4 regions of the Erwinia billingiae Eb661 genome follow, and region 1 is predicted to be linked to each of the others. Evidence: predicted binding sites of a transcription regulator. Region 1 holds the regulator's gene; each other region holds the start of a gene.
What was found. The regulator CRP, encoded in region 1, controls carbon source genes, mostly activating them, when cyclic AMP is high. The targets are predictions, from matches to a motif close to ATGTGANNNNNNTCACAT.
Positions count from the first base shown of each region.

Region 1 (3,159 bases):
ACCGGGTTATCCGGATTCTGCCGTGAGATCTTCTCCAGCGCCTGAAGCTGCTTATCCATGGTGAAGCGCTCGGGCAGCTTGTGGTAAAGGATATCGTCGGCCAGTTCACGCAGCCTGGCGGCGATGGTCTGCGCGTTCCAGCGGATCACCGCTTCGGCATGGCTTTGCTCCACCAGCTTTTGCACTTCTTCCGGCTGATGCAGGCTGACGGAGATGTGCTCCTGCAAATCTAGCGCGATTTGAAACGCGCGGGTCAGCCGCTTGTGGTGATTGTTGTTGGTGGCTGACAGCATATGCATCTGCTGATAGCAGGTGGTGATCAGGTCGACCGCTTTTTGCTGGCGCGCCAGCAGCGGAGGCAGGGCTTTCTCCGGATCGGTGAGTTTGGTCAGCAGGGTGTATTTCGCTTCGCAGTAACCCGCCAGCTCGCGATAGAGCAGGCTTAAGGTTTCCCGCAGCGGCTGCTCTTTCCACAGCCAGAACCAGACCCAGTTGAACACGCCGTACCAGATGGTGCCGAGCACGTAGAGCATCGGCGGTTCCCACACCGGCATGCGTCCTGCCAGGCTAAGGGTGAAGATTGCGGCTATCAGCGAGCCGGGCAGCAGGCGGCCATGCAGCGGGCTGATTTCACCGGTGACGCCCAGCAGCATCGCCATCGAAAACAGGATCACGGGCAGGGGAACGTGGTGACCGGCAAGATACTGGATCAGGAAACTGCTGAAGGCAAACAGGCTTCCGCCAACGATCAGGCGTTTGAAAAAGCGCTTATGAGGAGTATCAAGGCCAGCGAGGTTGCAACAGGCAGGGACTAAGGAAAACAGCAACCCTTTTTGCAAGTCGCCCAGTAGCCATCCCATCGCTACCGGTAAACAGAGCACCAGCGTCTGGCGCAATGCGTAGTTGATCTCCGGGTGATAAATCAGTCGACGCCACATCACTCCACACCAAATAAAAAGGCGCAACACCAGGTGTTGCGCCGTGGATCAGAGCCGATTAGCGAGTGCCGTAGACAACGATAGTTTTACCGTGTGCCGAGATCAGGTTCTGATCTTCCAGCATCTTCAAAATGCGTCCCACTGTTTCACGAGAACAGCCAACGATTTGCCCAATTTCCTGGCGGGTGATCTTGATCTGCATCCCATCCGGGTGCGTCATGGCGTCCGGTTGTTTTGCCAGGTTCAGCAAGGTCTGCGCGATGCGACCCGTCACATCGAGGAAAGCTAAATTGCCCACTTTCTCAGAAGTGACCTGCAAGCGATTCGCCATCTGTGCAGACAGGCGCATCAGAATGTCAGGGTTAACCTGGATCAGCTGACGGAATTTTTTGTAAGAGATTTCAGCCACTTCACAGGCTGTCTTCGCGCGTACCCACGCGCTACGCTCCTGACCTTCTTCAAACAGGCCAAGCTCGCCAATAAAGTCGCCCTGATTGAGGTAAGACAGGATCATCTCTTTGCCTTCTTCATCCTTGATAAGCACCGCTACTGAACCTTTGACGATATAGTAGAGGGTTTCTGCCTTTTCACCCTGATGAATCAGCGTGCTCTTGGATGGATACTTATGAATATGGCAATGAGACAGGAACCATTCAAGTGTCGGGTCTGTTTGCGGTTTGCCGAGAACCATTCGCTGTTATCCTCTGTTGTAATCGTGCCTAAATACAGGGGCAGAGTTCCCTGCCAGGCGTTGAAATAGTCAAGCGTTTCCCATCAGGAAATTTATTCGGGCCTCTGTTAAAAGCCTGGCTCGTTATGCGATTCGTTTCGTCGTGCCTGTAGAGTACTGACGAAAATATTACAGCTTTGTTTGTAGCACAGCTTTCAACGAGTGTCTTGTGTTGTCTCGCTTCAGCATAGTGCGAAAATTGCCGCATTGCCGTTTTTCTGCCTAAAGCGTAATCTGGCGATAACTGAATGAATTAGAGGAAATTGTTATGCAGGCTCGAGTCAAGTGGGTTGAAGGGTTAACGTTTTTGGGAGAATCCTCATCCGGGCATCAGGTTCTGATGGACGGAAATGCGGGCGATAAAGCCCCGAGCCCGATGGAGATGGTGTTGATGGCCGCGGGCGGATGCAGCGCAATCGACGTGGTTTCCATTCTGCAGAAGGGCCGCCACGACGTAAAGGATTGCGAAGTGAAGCTCAGCTCCGAACGCCGTGAAGAGGCCCCGCGCCTGTTCACCCACATCAATCTGCACTTTATCGTCACCGGCGTGGCCTTAGGCGATAAAGCGGTGTCGCGTGCCGTCGATCTCTCCGCGGAGAAATATTGCTCGGTGGCACTGATGCTGGGCAAGGGCGTGGAAATCACCCACAGCTATGAAGTGATTGAGTTACCGGCGTAAGTCATCCCATCGCCGCCCTAAGCCCCGTGCCCGCGGGGCTTACTCTATTTTCTTACCCTGGATCAGACGCTTCACCAGCGGCCCCATAATCAGCTCCATCGCCAGCCCCATCTTGCCGCCCGGCACCACCAGCGTATTGATGTGCGAGATAAAGGATCCCTGCAGCATCGACAGCAAATACGGGAAGTCGATATCTTCCAGCGCCTGGAAATGGATCACCACAAAGCTTTCATCCAGCGACGGGATACCGCGCGCCGCGAACGGGTTAGAGGTATCCACCGTCGGCACGCGCTGGAAGTTAATGTGCGTGCGGGAGAACTGCGGCGTAATAAAGTTGATGTAATCCTCCATGGATCGCACCACCGAATCCATCACCGCTTCGCGTGAGTGGCCGCGTTCGCTGGTATCGCGCACCAGTTTCTGGATCCACTCCAGGTTAACGATCGGTACCACGCCAACCAGCAAATCAACCTGCTGCGAGACATTGTTCTGCGGCGTCACCACGCCACCATGCAGCCCTTCATAAAACAGCACGTCGGTCGGTTCCGGCAGGGGTTGCCACGGCGTAAAGGTTCCCGGAACCTGATTCCAGGGTACCGCTTCATCATAGGTGTGCAGATATTTGCGGGATTTGCCGCTGCCTGACCGGCCATATTCCGCGAAGGTCTGTTCGAGCAGGGCGAAGTCATTGGCTTCCGGGCCGAAATAGCTGATATGGCGGCCCATATCGCGCGCTTTACGGATCGCCATATCCATTTCAGGACGGGTATAACGGTGAAAGCTGTCGCCTTCGACTTCGGCGGCATGCAGAT
Region 1 is NC_014306.1:4,623,992-4,627,150, reverse strand. It holds gene EBC_RS22565 (YccS/YhfK family putative transporter) at 1-938, opposite strand, end outside; gene crp (cAMP-activated global transcriptional regulator CRP) at 997-1,629, opposite strand; gene EBC_RS22555 (OsmC family protein) at 1,937-2,347, shown strand; gene EBC_RS22550 (phosphoribulokinase) at 2,387-3,159, opposite strand, start outside.

Region 2 (3,159 bases), 1.4 Mb from region 1:
TATGTATGACAATCTGAAAGGTCTGGGCATCTCTTCTCCTGACGACATCGACCGTTACAGCCTGCGTCAGGAAGCCAGTAACGACATCCTGAAAATCTATTTCCGTAAGGATAAAGGCGAGTTCTTTGCCAAGAGCGTGAAGTTTAAATACCCACGTCAGCGCAAAACCGTGGTGGCCGATAACGCCAGCCAGGGTTACAAAGAAATTCAGGAAATCAGCCCGAACCTGCGTTATGTGATTGATGAGCTGGACCAGATTTGCCAGCGCGACCAGGTTGAAGTGGATCTGAAACGTAAAATTCTGGAAGACCTGCGCCATCTGGAGCACGTGGTTTCCAACAAAATCAGCGAGATCGAATCCGATCTGGAAAAGCTGACCCGCAGCGGCCGTTAATTCCCGGCATTCTGCAACAGAAAGGCGGAGATCTCTCCGCCTTTTTTATGCCTGAAATATCCCCTTCCGCAGTATCCCTACGCGTCACGTCGCAACGTCTTCCGCTTAATCCTTCCCTGCTCTTCTCTCACTCAAGGCTGTTCATCAAGCTGCAGCGCAACATACAACAGCAAGCGGTCGTCAAAATTACTCAGGTTAAGCCCGGTCAGCTCAGAGATGCGGTTCAGACGGTATTCCAGCGTATTACGGTGGATATACAACGCTTTAGCGGTCGCCGACGGCTGGACGTTATTGCTGAACCAGGAAATCAGTGTTCTTCGCAGCAATCCGTTGTTGTCCATCGACTTGAGTTTCGCCAGCGGCAAAGATAGCTCATTGGCCTGCCAGCCTCCACGCAGGCTGTCGAGCAGTACCGGTAACACCAGGTCCTGGTAGAAATAGCTGCGTTGCTCGGGCATCCGCTGCTTGCCCACCACCATGGTGGTATGCGCGGTACGGTACGAACGGGCGATACTGCCCGGCCCGGTGAAGAAATTCCCTAAGGCGATACGCATCCGCAGATGGCCACTTTCGGTCATGCGTGACTGTAGCAGCTCCACCCGCTTGCGGTGATCGTCGGCGTCATAGCGGCCATGGGCGTTAAACGCCGGTTTGAGCACTACCATTTCGGTCAGGGAAACTATGGCAATCAGATTGTCCCTTTCGGGCGTGGTCAGCAGCGTTTGCAGCTGCTGCAGTTCCGACATTGCGCTGTCTACGCCCAGCTGGCCACTGTCCACTTCAACGACCGCCACAACCCGGGGTTGGTTAAGGTCGATGCGAAGACGCTGCGCCCATTCCACCAGCGCGGGCGACAGCGTGTCGCTGCGGATCAGGTTCAGCACAAGCTCTTCTCGCAGACGGCTGTCCTGCGCCAGCATATGCAGCAGGCGGGCCTGTTCCAGCATCATTTCCGCGGTCATGCAGACCAGCTCGCCATAATGCCTTAAGGTTTCTGGCGCGCCGGTGAGACCGATGACGCCAACAATATCGCCGTCGATGCGCATCGGCAGATTGATGCCGGGCCGAACGCCGTGCAGATGTTTCGCCACGCCTTCGTCGATATCCACCACGCGCGCCTGCGATAACGCCAGCAGCGCGCCTTCGTGCATTTCACCAATACGTTCGCGGTCACCGCTGCCGATGATGCGGCCACGCGCATCCATCACATTGACATTGCTGTCAATAATTTGCATGGTGCGGGCGACAATGTCCTGTGCCAGGCGGGCATCGAGATGATAGGTAGCCATTCACTGCTCCTGAAAAGCGTTATTCAGTCAGCATACCTGTGCAATACCGACGGTACATTGTGCATCTGCACTAAGCGGCGTTTAGTCTGTGAAAATTGCGGGGAGCATCACAAAGAGAAGGGATTAACGCGGGCATAAAGCGGTGCCGGCGACGGTCGCCGGCACCTGAGGGTTTACTGCATCAGCAGGTAGATTGTGCTGTCACCACGCTGAATATTCAGCGCCAGTACTGAAGGTTTGGTATCGAGGATCTTGCGCAGTTCGCCAAGATTCGCAATCGCCTGTTGGTTAACGCCGAGGATCACATCGTCCTTCTTCAGACCAATGCGTGCAGCGGCAGAGCCGGCCTTCACGTTATCGACCTTAACGCCTTTGGTGCCCTTCTCGTCAAAGTTGCTCAGATCGGCGCCTTCAATGCCGGTGTAGATCGTTGCCGATTCCACTTTGGTCTGAGTACTTTGCTGAAGCTCAACGTTCACCGTCACCGGCTTACCGTCACGGATCAAGCCCAGCGACATTTTGGTGCCCACCGGCAGCGATCCAATCTGCGCACGCAGTGCGGAGAAGCTGGAGATCTGCTTACCGTTGATCGACGTCACCACGTCACCCGCCTTCACGCCCGCTTTAGAAGCGGAAGAGTTCGGCAGAACCTGGCTGACAAACGCCCCACGCTGGGCATCGACATTCATCGCCTTCGCCAGCTCGGAGTTCAGCTCGGTACCCATGATGCCCAGCTCGCCGCGTTTCACCTGGCCATATTCAACCATCTGCGCGGTCAGGTTTTTCACCATGGTACTTGGGATAGCGAAGCCAATGCCGATGTTGCCGCCGTCCGGTGCGAGGATCGCGGTATTGATACCGATCAGTTCACCGTTAAGGTTGACCAGCGCGCCGCCGGAGTTACCCCGGTTGATTGCGGCATCGGTCTGAATAAAGTTTTCGTAGTTTTCAACGTTAAGGCCGCTGCGTCCTAATGCAGAAACGATCCCGGAGGTGACCGTTTCACCCAGTCCATACGGGTTACCGATCGCCACGGTGTAGTCGCCCACACGCAGATCGTCAGAATCAGCAATCTTAATGGCCGTCAGGTTTTTGGCATCTTTTAGCTGGATTAACGCAATATCTGAACTTGGATCTTTGCCGATGACTTTCGCATCATATTTGCGGCCGTCGCTCAGCTGAACCTGGATTTTGGTAGCATTGTTGACCACATGATTATTGGTCACGACATAGCCTTTCGCGGCATCAATCACCACTCCCGAGCCCAGCGCACGGAATTTCTCCTGCTGGGTTCCGGCTCCGCCCTGATCCTGGCCCTGGTCTTGTCCCTGGCCCTGCGCACCGCCGCCCTGACACATCGGAGAGCTCTGGAATGGCGAGCCGTCCTGACAGAATGGCGAGTTATCACCGAAGAACTGCTGGAACTGTTGTGGCATACGCGGCGTTTTCACCGTGGTACTGCCTTCAACATTGATG
Region 2 is NC_014306.1:964,288-967,446, reverse strand. It holds gene EBC_RS05670 (DUF3461 family protein) at 2-394, shown strand; gene EBC_RS05665 (CdaR family transcriptional regulator) at 526-1,683, opposite strand; gene degP (serine endoprotease DegP) at 1,857-3,159, opposite strand, start outside.
Region 2: the regulator CRP is predicted to act here: its motif matches at 1,779-1,796, upstream of EBC_RS05665 (CdaR family transcriptional regulator).

Region 3 (3,159 bases), 2.1 Mb from region 1:
GCATGAACGTGATGATGAAAGAGGACGTCTGGCCGGGTCAGGGACCGACCGAGCTGCTGGTGTACCTGAATAACCGCGATGGCGCGTTCAGGAAGGATTTCCCCAGTTATAAAATCAAGGTGCGCAATACCGTGCCGACCGCGGACTATGCCGCCGGGCTGATCAAGAAAGGCGTGCTGGGCTCGAAGCTGGACGAACAGCTGAAAACCCTGTCAGCGCGGTCGCTGAACTTTGCCATCGATTTTGAAACGCTGCCGCTGGCCGAAAACCGCATTGTGCCCAGCAAAACCAAAAAGGATGCAATTGGCCTGCCGCTGCCGGAGATTTACTACAGCGTCACCGATTACTGGCATGCCGGCAAAGCCGAAGGGTTGAAAGATTTCGATAATTTTGCCCGTCTGCTGAATGCCGACGTGTCAAAAATCGATACCGGCTATCAGGATCGTCAGCACATTATGGGCACCACCATTATGGGCAACGATGCCAAAACCTCGGTGGTCGACAGCAACTGCCGGACCCACGATCACCCTAACCTGTTTATCGCCGGGACCAGCGTGATGCCTTCAGCCTCCTGCATGAACCCGACGCTGACCGGCGCGGCGTTAAGCCTGCGGCTGGCCGATCATTTGCTGAAGGTGGTGAAGGTATAAGGTTTCGCGCATAAAAAAACCACTCCGGTCAGGAGTGGTTTTTCTTCTTCAGCGGCTGAGCATCAGGCTTCCGACTTCGCGCCCATCTGCTGGCCGGTCTCGACGGTTCGTGATGGCCATTTGCGGAACATCGCAACCGACCCTATCAGCGCGGCGATGGCCGGAATGGCGGCAATGTAGCCAACCGATGACACGCTCAGATCCATGCTCACCTTGTTCCCCAGCAATGCCCCCGCACCGATACCAATATTGACGATACCGGAGTACAGCGCCATCGCCACATCGGTGGCATCCGGTGCCAGCGTCAGCACCTTCATTTGCAGGCTCATGCCGACGATCATAAAGGCCATGCCCCACAGCATCGAGACCGCAATGGTGCCATATTCGCTGACCGATACCGCCAGCAGGATCAGCAGGCAGACCGAAATCACCCCAATCGACACCGTCAGCATCTGCGCAGGACGCTGATCGCCCATCCGGCTGAATATGACGCTGCCGGCAATACCGGCGATGCCAATCAGGAACAGCAGCAGCGTGGCAAATCCTTCGGTGAAACCGGCCACCTGCACCACAAAGGATTCAATATAGGTAAAGGCGGTGAAATGGGCGGTGACAATCGCCACCGTCACCGCATACAGGCTCATCAGTGCCGGACGACGCAGCAGCGTCGGCAGGTTTTTCACCGAACCGCCTTGCTCAGACTTCACTGACGGCATCACGCGGATAATCATCCACAACAGTACCAACGCGGCGGCACCGATGATCAGGAAGGTATAACGCCAGCCGGCAAACTGGCCGATCACGCGCCCCAACGGCAAACCCAGCACCGACGCTAACGCGGTGGCCATCGCCAGCAGGCTTAACGCCTGGGCCCGTTTACCGGCCGGTGCCAGTCGCACCGCCAGCGATGCGGTGATCGACCAGAACAAGGCATGTGCCAGCGCCACGCCCGCGCGGCTAATCAGCAGCACGTCAAAATTCCAGGCAAAAAACGACAGCAAGTGGCTGCCGGCGAACAGGATAAACAGCACGATCAGCAGCGTGCGGCGATTCACCTGGCTGGTTGCCAGCATCAGCGGCAGCGACATCAACGCCACTATCCAGGCGTAGACGGTCATCATTATGCCAGCCTGCGACGACGCGAGGCCAAAACTGCTGCCAATGTCAGAGAGCAAACCAACAGGGATATATTCGGTGGTGTTGAACACGAAGGCGGCAACTGCCAGAGTCAAAACCCTGGACCAGGCAACCTTGCGCGAAACGGCTAACAAATCAGACATAGCGTGCAGCTCCTGGATGAAAGAAAGACGTCCGAAAGCGCAATAGTGTAGGTCGATTTGAATTTTATTCAATAAAAGTGTGACCAATATCTCATTTTTAAGATATGAATTCTGGATAAGGCGGGGATTGTTGACCGGAAAAAGTCATCAGGCGGAGCGGTAAATCAGGGCGGAACTGGCGTTCCGCCCTCAGTGTATTACTTCAGACGGTATGCGACAACCGCATCACCCTCTTTCGTGCCCAGTGAACCATGTCCACCTGCGGCAATCACCACGTACTGCTTATTATCCGCGCCCATATAGGTTGACGGTGTGGCCTGGCCACCGGCTGGCAGCTCGGTTTCCCACAGCAGTTTACCGGTGCTGGTGTCATACGCACGGAAGAAGTTATCCGCCGTTGCACCGTGGAACACCAAATCACCTGCGGTGGTCAGTGGGCCACCGTGTGCAACCATGCCCATTGGGAAACCAATCGGGAAGCGACCCGGCAGGAAGCTGGTTTTCAGGTTTTTGGTGGTGCCCACGCGGCGCAGCCACTCGGTTTTACCGGTTTTCAGATCCACGCCGACCATACGGCCCCACGGTGGCGCGATACACGGAATACCCAGGCTGGAAGAGAGCTGCTGGATATGGATTGCGTAATCGCCGTCGAAGTTCTCGTTCCAGTAAGGCGTGCCGTCTTTGGTGAACAGACGCTGAGTGGCCGTTTCTGGCGTGCGTTTGATCAGGTTGTACTTGTACGCCAGACGCACTGGAGAGGCAATCAGGATCTGACGCTGAGGATCCACGGTGACAGAACCCCAGTTGAAGACACCAATGTTGCCAGGGAAGATGATCGAGCCGCCTTCCGTTGCCGGTGTCCATGGATTGCCATCATAACGCAGAGATTTGAAGTCGATGCGGCACGCCATCTGATCGAACGGCGTCAGGCCCCACATGGATTTCTCATTGATTGGATCTGGCAGGAAGTTCAGCGCAGACACTGGCTGAGTCGGTGAATACTTCTCACCGGCAATCCCTTTGGTCGACACATCCACCTGATTGATTGGGTATACCGCTTCGCCGGTCAGACGGTTCAGCACAAACAGGTTACCGGTTTTGGTTGGCAGGATAACCACCGGCTGTTTTTTGCCCTGATAATCGATATCTACCAGCGACGGCTGGGAGGGATTATCACGGTCCCACAGGTCATGTTTAGAGGACTGGAAGCGCCATTTGAACTGGCCGGT
Region 3 is NC_014306.1:2,545,015-2,548,173, forward strand. It holds gene EBC_RS13030 (GMC family oxidoreductase) at 1-650, shown strand, start outside; gene EBC_RS13035 (sugar transporter) at 713-1,930, opposite strand; gene EBC_RS13040 (membrane-bound PQQ-dependent dehydrogenase, glucose/quinate/shikimate family) at 2,128-3,159, opposite strand, start outside.
Region 3: the regulator CRP is predicted to act here: its motif matches at 2,008-2,025, upstream of EBC_RS13035 (sugar transporter).

Region 4 (3,159 bases), 810 kb from region 1:
CGCTGCAACTGGAGCGCGCGGGTTATGTGCCGCAGACGATCCCACTGGAAGAGAGAGCCAACCTCTGGTACATCCTCGGCAACATTCCGCTGGGTGGCATTCCTGGCTGGCTGTTTGTCGATCCGTTTAATGGCGGCATGTACAACATCCATCCGGAGAAGGTGAATACCATTATGAATCCGGTGGGCGCACGCGGCTAGATGCGGACAACCAGGGGAAGATCGCTCTTCCCCTGATAGCGCGTTCTGACGGGTTCAAAAACGTCCCGACGCTATTGCGCCGTCGGGTTCAGCATCACGTGTGCGGGTTTATGCTTTGCCAGATACTGCTGCTGGAAAATGCACATGCGAATGGTGTTACGGTATTCGCCGTTAATAAAGAATTCGTGGATAAGTTCGCCTTCAATATCGAAGCCTAATTTGGTGTAGATGTGAATGGCTTTCTTATTTTCTTTATCAACGATCAGGTAAAGTTTATACAGGTTCAGCACGGAAAATCCGTAATCCATCGCCAGCTTGACGGCTTTACTGGCAAGGCCTTTCCCTTGATGGCTGGGGGCAATGATAATCTGAAATTCAGCACGTCGGTGAATATGGTTAATCTCAACCAGTTCAACCAGTCCCGCTTTATCCCCTTCAAATTCCACCACAAACCGACGTTCGCTCTGATCGTGAATATGCTTATCGTAGAGATCGGACAGTTCCACAAACGCTTCGTACGGCTCTTCAAACCAGTAACGCATAACGCTTGCGTTGTTATCAAGCTGGTGAACAAAACGCAGATCTTCACGTTCGAGAGGACGCAGTTTTAAGCCATCTTCGGCAGGCATGGGAGACATATAAGTTCCTTTTATCAGATGCAATATTGCTGAGGAATTATACGTCTGACGGGAGGAAATGGCACGGCGTAAGCGTAGAAACAATAACGCCAGCACGGTTTACGGTGCTGGCGTTTAGAATGCGTTAAGGCATCAGAAGTTGTAGCCAGCGACCAGGTAGTAACCCCAACCGGTGGATTTCACTTCGAACTGACCGTTACCAAAGTTCAGCTCCTGGCCATCAGCCCACTGTCCGCCGTTGTGGAAGTAACGCGCCACGAACGAGTAATGCCAGTGATCGTAACCCAGCGAGAGGATATGGCTGGAAGCGATAGAGTTGCTGGTACGGGACGGGCCGGTCTCATCACGCAGATCGGAGCCCCAGTCAAAGTTGGTGAAGCCGATGTAGCTCAGATTTCCGCCCCACAGGCTGGTAATCGGCACGAAGTATTTCACCTTAAAGCGATAGCCATCCCAGCTGTTTTCGTTCGCTGCACCGTAGTTTTCCCACTGGTATTTGGCATACACGTTCAGTGAAAGGCCAACATCTGAGTGGGTATCGATATCGGTACCCAGACCCATGAACCAGGTGTTCTGGCGGTTATCGCTGTTACGGCCCATATCGTAGATATAGTTGTTCGCGAAGTACCACTCTTTGAACGGGCCGAAGCTCAGGTCCGTGTTGGTCAGCTTGTCGATAGAGAAACGAGGTTCGATTTCCATAAACAGCGGGGAGCCGTGGTCAAAGATACCGTTAGCATTGGAGTTACCCACGCCGAAGAAGTTAGTCGCATCGATATAGCCGTAGAAATCGAACCAGTCTTTTTTGGCGAACGCTTCGTATTCCAGATATACGTCGTTATTGAACTGAGGTCCGAAACGGGTGTGGTAGCTTCCCACCACGTTGACGCTCTGATGCCACCAGTCGGAAACATACTCCGGCGAATCGGTAGCAGCAGTTGAAGAGGCACTATAAGAGAGCGCTGCGAGTGCGCCAGCCATCAGAATTTTATATTTCATTATATTACCACAGGCTTAATGACCCTTTTATGAAGCCACTGCGAAGGTCTTATTAAGTCGTCAACAGAAGAGGAAAGGGTGACTGTTTTCACAGCAAAAAACACCCGCGATGAATGCTGCGGCAGTGTGCCGTCATCCGCGCTTAAGGAAATAGATATCGCTCACACTTGTCAAACCTTGTTTCATTTCACTTTAGGTAAAGTGTGATGGGTGTCACAAATATGTTTGACCGGATGGTCTGAAAGGGGATTGAGGACAGGAAGGGGGTTTTTTGAGCCAGGTAATCGTTTGCATCGCTGTTTAAGGTACAACAGGCAAAAAGCGGAAGTGGATTTACCGATTCTGCAGTGGGAAGAGAAGGGGAATGGCAGCGGCTTATAATAAGGTAAGCTTATGGATGGTGGCGTTTTTTAGCATCGCGTCATCCCTGGCGAGATGAGCCCTTTTTGGTTTCATTAAGAAGATCGCGGGGAGTGATCTCCTTAATAACACCTGCAAAATAGCCGCAGAATTTTACCGGGGCAGAATCATCTACTCTTCGTCGCGTTCTTTATTTGCCCGCTGACGTTCGTAATAGTCATCTTCCGCCGTAATGATTTCATCCATCAGCGAGTCCATATCGACTTCATGAATCTCTTCGACGAACAGTCCTGTCAGCGGAGTTTCTGGGGTTAACTTGCCGTCTTCATACAGCAGCCAGATTTCTTTCGCATAACGGGTTTTCAGCAACTGCGGAGCAAACTGACCGTAGTACGCCGTGATGTTATTCACGTCACGCTCGAACATGGCTTCAGCATGGTTATTCGCTGCAGCATCGACAGCCTGAGGCAAGTCGATAATGACCGGGCCTTGTGCATCGAGCAGTACGTTAAATTCCGACAGGTCACCATGCACGATACCGGCACACAACATGCGTACGATATTACGGATCATGGTATGGAAATCAGTCACCGCGCTTTCTTCGGACATAGTCACATCGCTAAGACGTGGAGCCACCATGCCGTCTGCATCCGTCACCAGTTCCATCAGGAGCACGCCGTCGATACAAAGATAGGGCTGAGGGACTCGTACGCCCGCTTCTGCCAACCGGAACAGCGCATCCACCTCTGCGGTTTGCCAGGACTCTTCCTGCTGCTTGCGGCCGAATTTAGAGCCTTTCTGCATCGCACGGGAGCTACGTGAGTTACGGACCTTGCGGCCTTCCTGATACTGCACGGCCTGCTTAAAGCTGCGCTGTGTCGCTTCCTTGTACACTTTGGCACAATTGATCTTGTCACCGCATAACACAGTGTAAACGTCGGCTTCCTTTCCGCTTTTAAGGC
Region 4 is NC_014306.1:3,813,367-3,816,525, reverse strand. It holds gene EBC_RS18865 (hypothetical protein) at 1-200, shown strand, start outside; gene speG (spermidine N1-acetyltransferase) at 272-829, opposite strand; gene EBC_RS18855 (nucleoside-specific channel-forming protein Tsx) at 971-1,837, opposite strand; gene EBC_RS18850 (PA4780 family RIO1-like protein kinase) at 2,369-3,159, opposite strand, start outside.
Region 4: the regulator CRP is predicted to act here: its motif matches at 2,039-2,056, upstream of EBC_RS18855 (nucleoside-specific channel-forming protein Tsx).